2 regions of the Oenococcus oeni genome follow, and region 1 is predicted to be linked to the other one. Evidence: predicted binding sites of a transcription regulator. Region 1 holds the regulator's gene; the other holds the start of a gene.
What was found. Region 1 encodes Rex, which represses fermentation and respiration genes when NADH is low (regulators of the CRP and FNR family bind a similar motif). Its sites were predicted from a motif close to TTGTGAANTANTTCACAA; they were not measured.
Positions count from the first base shown of each region.

Region 2: J3U91_RS04895 (FMN-binding protein) is a predicted target of Rex. The motif match lies at 2,123-2,140, and genes of this name have one in related genera.

Region 1 is NZ_CP084701.1:1,372,457-1,376,890, reverse strand. Features, by position in the region: gene tsaB (tRNA (adenosine(37)-N6)-threonylcarbamoyltransferase complex dimerization subunit type 1 TsaB) at 1-340, shown strand, start outside; gene rimI (ribosomal protein S18-alanine N-acetyltransferase) at 324-839, shown strand; gene tsaD (tRNA (adenosine(37)-N6)-threonylcarbamoyltransferase complex transferase subunit TsaD) at 836-1,861, shown strand; gene J3U91_RS07235 (redox-sensing transcriptional repressor Rex) at 1,945-2,610, shown strand; gene J3U91_RS07230 (GroES family chaperonin) at 2,723-2,998, shown strand; gene groL (chaperonin GroEL) at 3,002-4,434, shown strand, end outside.
Region 2 is NZ_CP084701.1:923,613-928,046, reverse strand. Features, by position in the region: partial or broken gene J3U91_RS04905 (energy-coupling factor transporter transmembrane component T family protein) at 1-523, shown strand, start outside; gene J3U91_RS04900 (prenyltransferase) at 512-1,477, opposite strand; gene J3U91_RS04895 (FMN-binding protein) at 1,587-1,952, opposite strand; RNA gene rnpB (RNase P RNA component class B) at 2,236-2,596, opposite strand; gene pepF (oligoendopeptidase F) at 2,730-4,434, shown strand, end outside.

The DNA of each region.
Region 1 (4,434 bases):
TTATGATCAGCAGGGAAAAGTTGTAGTTTCTGAAAAACACTGGGTTTTTTCCAAGCTGCTAAAACAACTGCCAAAGAATAGCTGCTTTGTTTTTGAAGAAGGAAGCGGCGACGAGTTCAAAAATGAAATCAAGGATAATGCTTTTAAATTTGTCGAGCAGAAATCCAATCGTTTAATCGATCCAAAAGTTCTGGCAAAGTCGGCTTTGTTTTTACCGGTCATTGATCCTGATCACTTTGTTCCCAATTACCTGCGAAAAACAGCTGCCGAAATGAATTGGGAAGCGAAACATCCGGAAGCGAAGGATGGGGAATATAGCAAATATGTTTCTGAAGTCTAAAAAAATCGAGGGTTTTAGCGAACGACGGATCGAGATTGCCAACACACAAATTTTGATTCGCCAGGTCGATTTGGAAGATACGAAAAAATTAGTCGCGATTGAAGAGGCTGTTTATACCGGCTCCGCCCCTTGGAATCAATTTGCTTTTGTTTCGGAAATCAATCAAGGCCGCGGCAATTTGTATTTGTCGGCCAATGTTGGTGGACAGGCGATTGCTTTCATTGGTATCTCTTATCGCAAACGGCAACATGATTTGCACATTACGAATATTGCCGTGCTGCCGATTTGGCAAAACAAAGGACTTGGCAGTTACTTGATTAAGTTTGCCGGGCAATTGGTTAAAGAAAACAATCTGGGAATTCTGTCTTTGGAAGTTCGCCGTTCAAATAGAAAAGCGCGTAAGCTTTATGAAACGCTCGGTTTTAAAGAGATACAGGAATTGCCCAGTTATTACGATGATGATCATGAGGATGCAATTGAGATGGAATGGTGCTTATGAATGAGAAAACAGATGATATAATATTAGCCTTTGAATCTTCAGCCGATGAAACGAGTGCGGCAGTTGTTAAAAACGGTAATACAATTCTCAGCAATGTTGTCGCCACTCAAATTGCCAGCCACCAAAGGTTTGGTGGAATCGTTCCCGAAGTTGCCAGCCGCCATCATCTAGAATGGATCAATCGCGTAACGGAAGAAGCTTTGACAAAAGCCGGTATTAATGATCCTGAACGGCAATTGTCCGCGGTGGCAGCAACTTACGGTCCTGGTTTAGTTGGATCTTTATTGGTTGGTCTGATGGCAGGGAAAACATTTGCTATGGTCCATCATTTACCTTTTATTGCCGTTAACCATTTAGCCGGGCACATCAGTGCAGCCAACTTTGTCAAAGCAACGGTTTATCCGGCATTGGCAATTATGGTTTCCGGAGGTCATACGGAATTACTTTGGATGGAAAAAGAGAATACTTTTCAAATCATCGGTACAACGCTTGATGATGCTGCCGGCGAAGCATTTGATAAAGTTGGTCGGATTCTTGGCCTTAAATATCCAGCTGGCAAAGAAATTCAAGAAATGGCTGGTCACGGTAAGGCTGTTATTAAATTTCCAATTGCACATACCGAAGACGATTTTGATTTTTCTTTTTCCGGTTTGAAATCATCTGTATTAAACTACGTTCACCATCACGAACAGGTCTCAGAAGAATTCAATAGGAACGATGTTGCTGCAAGTTTTCAAAAAGCAGTCGTTGAAGCAATTACCGAAAAGAGTAGATTGGCAATTGAAAAGTTTCAACCAAAGCAGCTATTGCTCGGTGGCGGCGTTGCTGCCAACTTGGCTTTACGAACTGCTTTTGAAAATTTATCGAAAGAATATAAAATTGAACTTACGGAAGCACCGATTAAATTATCCGGTGATAATGCAGCAATGATCGGTGCAGCTGCTTATCTTAATTACAAACAGAGATTATTTGCACCACTTGATTTGAATGTTGATCCATCTTTAAATTTTGCAAGAATGTGAGCATTTCACAATTTTTGTGATCTTTTTATCTAATTCGTTTACAATTAATATATCTTAGGTCAATGAAAGGATTTGAATATACTATGACTGCTGATACACAGATACCACGCGCAACCGCTCAACGTTTGCCGATTTATTATTATTATTTATCCTCGCTGCATGAAGCAGGCATAAAGCGGATCAATTCAACAGAAATTTCCGAGGCGATCAAATTTGACGCAGCCACGGTTCGTCGTGATTTTTCTTATTTTGGAGCTCTTGGAAAGCGTGGATTCGGTTATGATGTTTCGGCTTTGCTGGATTTCTTTAGCAAGGTTTTGTCTCAGGACAAGCTTAATAAAGTTGCCGTGGTCGGAACTGGTAATTTAGGCCAAGCTTTGATGAAATACAACTTTGTTCATTCAAGCAACATTCAGATTGTAATGGGATTTGATGTCGATCCAAAGAAAAAGGAACTGAAGATCGATAATGAAAAGGGTGAAACGATCCCGGTCTATTCGATTGGCGATTTAAAAAGCGAATTAAATAAAGAAAATGTTATGATTGCAATTCTGACGGTTCCCGGAAAATCCGCCCAGGAAGTTACCGACCAATTGGTTGATGCCGGTATTAAGGGCATTCTAAACTTCTCTCCGATTAGAATCACGGTTCCAAATAGTGTCAGGGTCCAGCATGTTGATTTAACGACCGGGATGCAGACTTTGATTTATTTCGTTGATAATTTTGAAAACATTAAAAGTGCCAAATAGGCATTATTCAATTTAATTTTAAAAAGGTCAGACTTTGTCAAAAAGTTTGACCTTTTTTGACCAATTGCGTTATAATTTTACGCGGAACAAATTAAAAGGAGGTTTTACATACATGATCAAACCATTAGGCGATCGAATTGTTCTTAGTATTGACCAACCTGAAGAAGAAAAGGTTGGCGGAATTTTAATTGCAAATAATGCCAAAGAAAAACCAGTGATGGGTTCTGTTGTGGCAATTTCGGAGACAAGTGTTGGAGATTCAAAAGCTCCCAAGTCTGTTAAAGTCGGCGATAAAGTTATGTTTGATAAATATGCCGGTTCTCAAGTTACGATCGACGGGGAAGATTACCTCATTGTTCACGAAAAAGATATTTTGGGGGTATTGTAATATATGGCTAAAGAAGTACGCTTTTCTGAAGATGCTCGCACTCGTATGCAAGCTGGAATCGATAAATTAGCGGATGCCGTTAAGACAACGATCGGTCCTAAGGGTCGCAATGTTGTTTTGGAGCAAAGCTATGGAACACCAACAATTACCAATGATGGTGTCACAATTGCGAAAGCTGTCGAGTTGGACGATCATTATGAAAACATGGGAGCCAAGCTTGTTACGGAAGCAGCTTCCAAAACTAATGATGTCGCTGGTGATGGAACAACTACAGCAACTGTTTTGACTCAAGCTATTGTTAATGAAGGCTTGAAAAATGTTACAGCTGGTGCTAACCCAGTTGGTATCCGTAGTGGAATTGAAAAAGCAACTGCAGCCGCAGTTGCTGGTTTAAACAAGAATTCCCACGAAGTTGAGGATTCATCTTCTATCCAACAGATTGCTTCTATTTCTGCTGCTAATGAAGAAATTGGTAAATTAATTGCCGATGCCATGGAAAAAGTTGGTCATGATGGTGTCATCACGATTGAAGAGTCCAAAGGTATCGAGACCGAATTGGATGTCGTTGAAGGTATGCAGTTTGATCGTGGATATATGAGCCAATACTTTGTTACCGATAATGACAAAATGGAAACAAATTTGGACAATCCATATCTTTTGATTACTGACCAAAAGATTGGCAACATCCAAGATATTCTGCCAGTTTTGCAAAGCGTTGTCGAACAGGGACGTTCTCTTTTGATTATCGCGGACGACATTACTGGAGAAGCTCTTCCTACTTTGGTATTGAATAAGTTGCGTGGAACCTTTAATGTTGCTGCTGTTAAGGCTCCTGGATTTGGTGATCGTCGCAAGGCTCAGTTACAGGACATTGCAATTTTGACCGGTGCAACGGTTGTTACTGAGGATCTTGGTTTACAACTTAAAGATGTAACTATTGACCAATTGGGACAAGCCAATCGTGTAACTATCACAAAAGACAAAACGACAATTGTCGAAGGCAAAGGCGACAAGACTGCTTTGGCTGATCGAATCAAGTCGATTCGTCAAGAAATCGATTCGACTACTTCGGACTTTGATCGCGAAAAGCTCCAGGAGCGTCTTGCTAAATTAGCTGGTGGCGTCGCTGTTGTTAGAGTTGGTGCTGCAACTGAGACCGAATTAAAAGAAAAGAAGTATCGGATTGAAGATGCTTTAAATGCCACTCGTGCTGCCGTTGAAGAAGGCTTTGTTGCAGGTGGGGGAACCGCATTTGTTAATATAATTCCTGAAGTTAAGAAAGTTGCTGATTCATTACAAGGCGATGTTGCTACCGGTGCAAGAATTGTTCTTCGTGCCCTAGAAGAGCCTTTACGCCAAATTGTTGAAAATGCCGGTTTGGAAGGCTCGGTTATTGCTCAACGTGCTAAGAGCGAAAAACCAGAAGTTGGTTTCAA
Region 2 (4,434 bases), 450 kb from region 1:
CCTTTACTGGCATTGGGGGTGGTTGACAATATCACAGTACGGTATCAATTCTGGAATAATCGTTTTTTTGCGCTTCGTTTTAATTATTTTTATTTCAACATTATTGACTTTGACAACCTCGCCAACAAATTTGGCAAACGGATTATCCAGTATTTTAAAACCATTAAAATTTTTCCATCTCCCCATCGATGAAATATCGCTAATGCTTGCCCTCTCCCTCAGATTTGTACCAACTCTAATGGATGAAACAGGTAAAATTATGAATGCCCAACGAGCTCGCGGAGTTGATTTCGGCGAAGGAAATATTTTCCAACAAATGAGATCGCTTGTACCGACTTTTATTCCCCGATTTATCGCCAGTTTTAATCGAGCCGATGAATTGGCAACGGCAATGGAATCACGCGGTTATGGCGGAGCTCCTAAAAGAACAAAATTTAATCGATTAAAATTTAAAGTGAATGACTGGATAGCATGCTTAATATTTGTTTTTCTGATTTTCGCAATATATTTTTTAAGAAAATAAAAGAAAAGCAACGATAATCAATACTTGCGCTGCGCCTATCATCAGCAAGTTATTTATAGCGCTTTTAAAAGTTGTTGCCTTATCCTGAAATTGCATAAAGGCATGGGTATTTTTGATTATCCAGGGTAATAAAAGAAGAACCAGTAGACTCCAGATTGGCAAATAATTAAAAATAACTGAAATTAAGATGAACAAAAGCGCCGTCGATGGCCAAAATGGATAAATTTGGACGGCTTTCTTTTTTTCCAGATAGAAAGGCAGAGTATAACGTTCATTTTTTATGTCCTGTTTTAAGTCGCATATATTATCAGCGAACATAACCGTACTATCGAGAATTGCGAATGGCAGACCGACAAGTAAAAGTTGGAACAGAACAGCAAGATTGACCGTCAGATTAACAATCCATTCGGAATGAAAAGACAAAAAAATCGGCAAATATGGCATGTTGATGAAGGAAGCGATAAAAACGGTTCCAAAACCTTCGACCGGTCCGGACAACATCTCTCCTAAAGGAAGTCTCGACAGAGGGATTGGGCCGGCTGTGTAAAAAATTGCAACAAAGATCGCTGCCCCACCGATGAAAAGAAGGATTAAATTTGTCCGAAAAACTAATATAATTCCAATTGAACAAGCAATTAATAAAAAGGAAAACATTAAATAAAGAACGTGTTTCGGATTCAAATGCCGATAACTGATAATATTTGTCGTTTCCAAGTATTTTGAATCTTTGGCTTTTTTAAAATCCTGTACATGATTAAAACCCGATACAAAGAGAGCAACACAGAATTGGGCAACGAAATAAAGCAGCGTATTTATCCAGTCAATTCTGCCAAAAGCATACTGAGCATAGGCAAAACCGAATAAAAGGGGCATCAAACCAGTGAGTTTCTGTGGGAGACTGATCAATTGAAAGAAAATTGGCCAGGTGATTTTCGCATAATCCTTTTTTGTCATTTTTAACCTCTCATTTAAATTTTACGTATTAAGGAACATAAAAACACCTGTAAGCCGAACCCTCGAATTACAAGTGTTTTTGATTCAGATTGTTGAAAATTTATGTTGCTCAATCCGAGTAAATGATATTAGAAATTTTAACGGTCTTATGGTTGCCCGCTTGAGCACGATTGATGAGCTGTTGAGCATAAATAACGAAAAGATTCGAAGACTCGGTTGCCCCGGAAACCGTGTCAACAACGGCCGAAGGTTCTTTGGAACCGTAAGCTTTAATTAATTCCTCGTTTAACTTTGGAATATATTCCTTAGGTCCAACCCCGTTGGCCTTTTTCATTGCTTTTTCATAGGCTGCGTCATCAGTCTTCGACTTGCCTTTTTTGTTGACATAATCATATTTATTGGAAACAATTTTGTTGTTTTTGACTTTCATCGACATTACAACACGATATCCATTATAGTAATCCTGCTCTGCCAATTTGTAAGTCCCATTTTTAAGCTTCTTACCAGCGGTCTGCTTCGCAGTTTTTGCTGCGCTGTCCGTAACCGAAGTATTATAAACGCAGCGCTCGTTAAAGCGATGCTTTTTAGCGTCTTACTTGTTTTCATAATAAAACCTTCCCCTTGTAAACTATGATTTCGCGCTACTTGTGAACCATATTACAAAATTCATTTTACTACTTTAACAAGGGACTTGGAAACGCTTTCAATAAATTTCACAATTGCACAAAAAAACCGCATCTCTGCGGTTGCCTTGGCAAATCTATAGGCCATGTTATGTTCCAAACGAGATTGGCGATCACGTTCTTCGACGATCATCTATCTACCGGATAAAACCGGTGTCAATTTTTACTTCATTTAGCCAAATTGACCGCCCCTACCAAAAAGTTTGGGTTGCCCGCTTGCAGGGTTTACGTCGTCTCACTTCCCCGGTTTCCCGGTTATTCGTCGCTATAGCACTTTTATAAGTTAATCAGACATGGCTAAGCTTTAGTCCTTTCGCTAGCCGTCAGTTAAATACTGCCTTCGCTTATTGGGCTCAGTACAAACACTCCAATCATCTCAGATTGGGCGGGCATGGACCTTCCTCACGAGTCTTTCATCGCGCGATCATCCGATTTGCCCTTAACTATTATACACATGGCGACTTTTTCAAAAAAATAAAAAAGAAACATTTTTTAGTAAGAATTTCTACAAATGCTTTACCGTGCTAGACTTTTTATTAACTCGTAACTTGGAAATTTAGGAGGAAATTATGACAGAGTTAAAAGCACGTTCAGAATTCGAAGAAAGGTATAAGTGGGATCTGAGTCCTCTTTTTGCCGATGAAAATGCATTTCTAAGAGCTATTAGCGATAGCTTGGACCAGATTAAAGCTTTTCAAAAAAATTTTGATGGGCATTTACATAGCCTTGAAGATTTTCAAAGAGCCTTGAAGGTTTATGAACAGTTGGGAATAGAGATAGATCAAATTGCAAATTATGGTTTTATGCCTCAAACATCGGATTTTTCCGATGAAAAATTTGGTGAAATAGCTCATGCCGCTCAGGACTTTGTCACCAAAAGCGATGTTGCTTTAAGTTTTTGGAAAGATGCCTTGATTAACGCCGATGATCAAATTCTTAAAGAAATAAATAAAAATCCCAATTATGCGGAATTGGTTCGCAAAACAAGACTCGACAAAAAAAGTTATTTAGGAAATACCGTCGAAAAAACAATCGCGAATTTACAAAGTGCTTTAAACACTCCTTACGATGTTTATACAAAGCTTCGGGCTGGCGACTATCATATGCAGGATTTTCAAGTCGATGGAAAAATATACAAAAATTCATTTGTCGCATACGAAAATTTCTACCAAAACGACGAAAATGCCGAGATTCGAGAAAAATCTTTCCGTTCTTTCTCAACTGGTTTAAGAGAAAACCAAAACGCTGCAGCGGCGGCTTATCTTAATCAGGTGACAAACGAAAAAGTACTGGCAACAATGCACGGTTACGATTCAGTTTTTGACTATCTGTTGGCTCCCCAAGAAGTCGATCGGACAATGTTTGATCGGCAAATTGATTTGATCATGAACGATTTTGCCCCGGTTGCGCAAAAATATTTAAAACACGTTGCCAAGGTCAATGGGTTGTCGAAAATGACTTTTGCCGATTGGAAACTTGATTTGGACTCCGAATTGAATCCGGAGGCTTCAATTGAAGACGGTTACAGCTATGTGATGAAGGCCACTGCCAAACTTGGGGATGAATATACAAAAACAATCGAGCCTTTCTTAAAAGATCGTTGGGTCGATTTCCCGGCAAATACTGGCAAAGATTCTGGCGGATATACAACATTTCCATATGGGGTCCATCCCTTCATCCTGATGAGCTGGACTGGGCGCTTGTCGGATGTTTATACTCTAATTCATGAAATCGGTCATGCCGGTCAAGGTGCTTTGTCAGCTAAAAATCAAAGCTATTACAACTATGAACCTTCAACCTATTATGTCGAAGCTCCCTCAACTTTTAACGAACTGCTCCTGTCGGACTATCTGGAAAACCGGTCCGATGATCCAAGAACGAAGCGTTTCGCTCTTTCTCACCGTCTAAGCGATACTTATTTTCATAATTTTATTACTCATTTGACCGAGGCGGCTTTTCAACGAGAAGTTTACACAATCATCGATCAAGGGGCTTCCTTTAATGCAGAAAAACTGAATCAAATTATGAAGAAGGTTCTTTCAAGTTTTTGGGGCGATGCAGTCGAAATAGATGATGATGCCGCTTTAACTTGGATGCGGCAGGCGCACTACTATATGGGTCTTTATTCTTACACATACTCAGCTGGTTTAACAATTTCAACCCAGGGATTTATTAATTTAAAAAACAATCCTGAAAACGGTCGCAAATCTTGGTTGGATTTCCTAAAACTTGGCGGTTCCAAAGCACCGATTGCGGCCGCTAAAACTGCCGGAG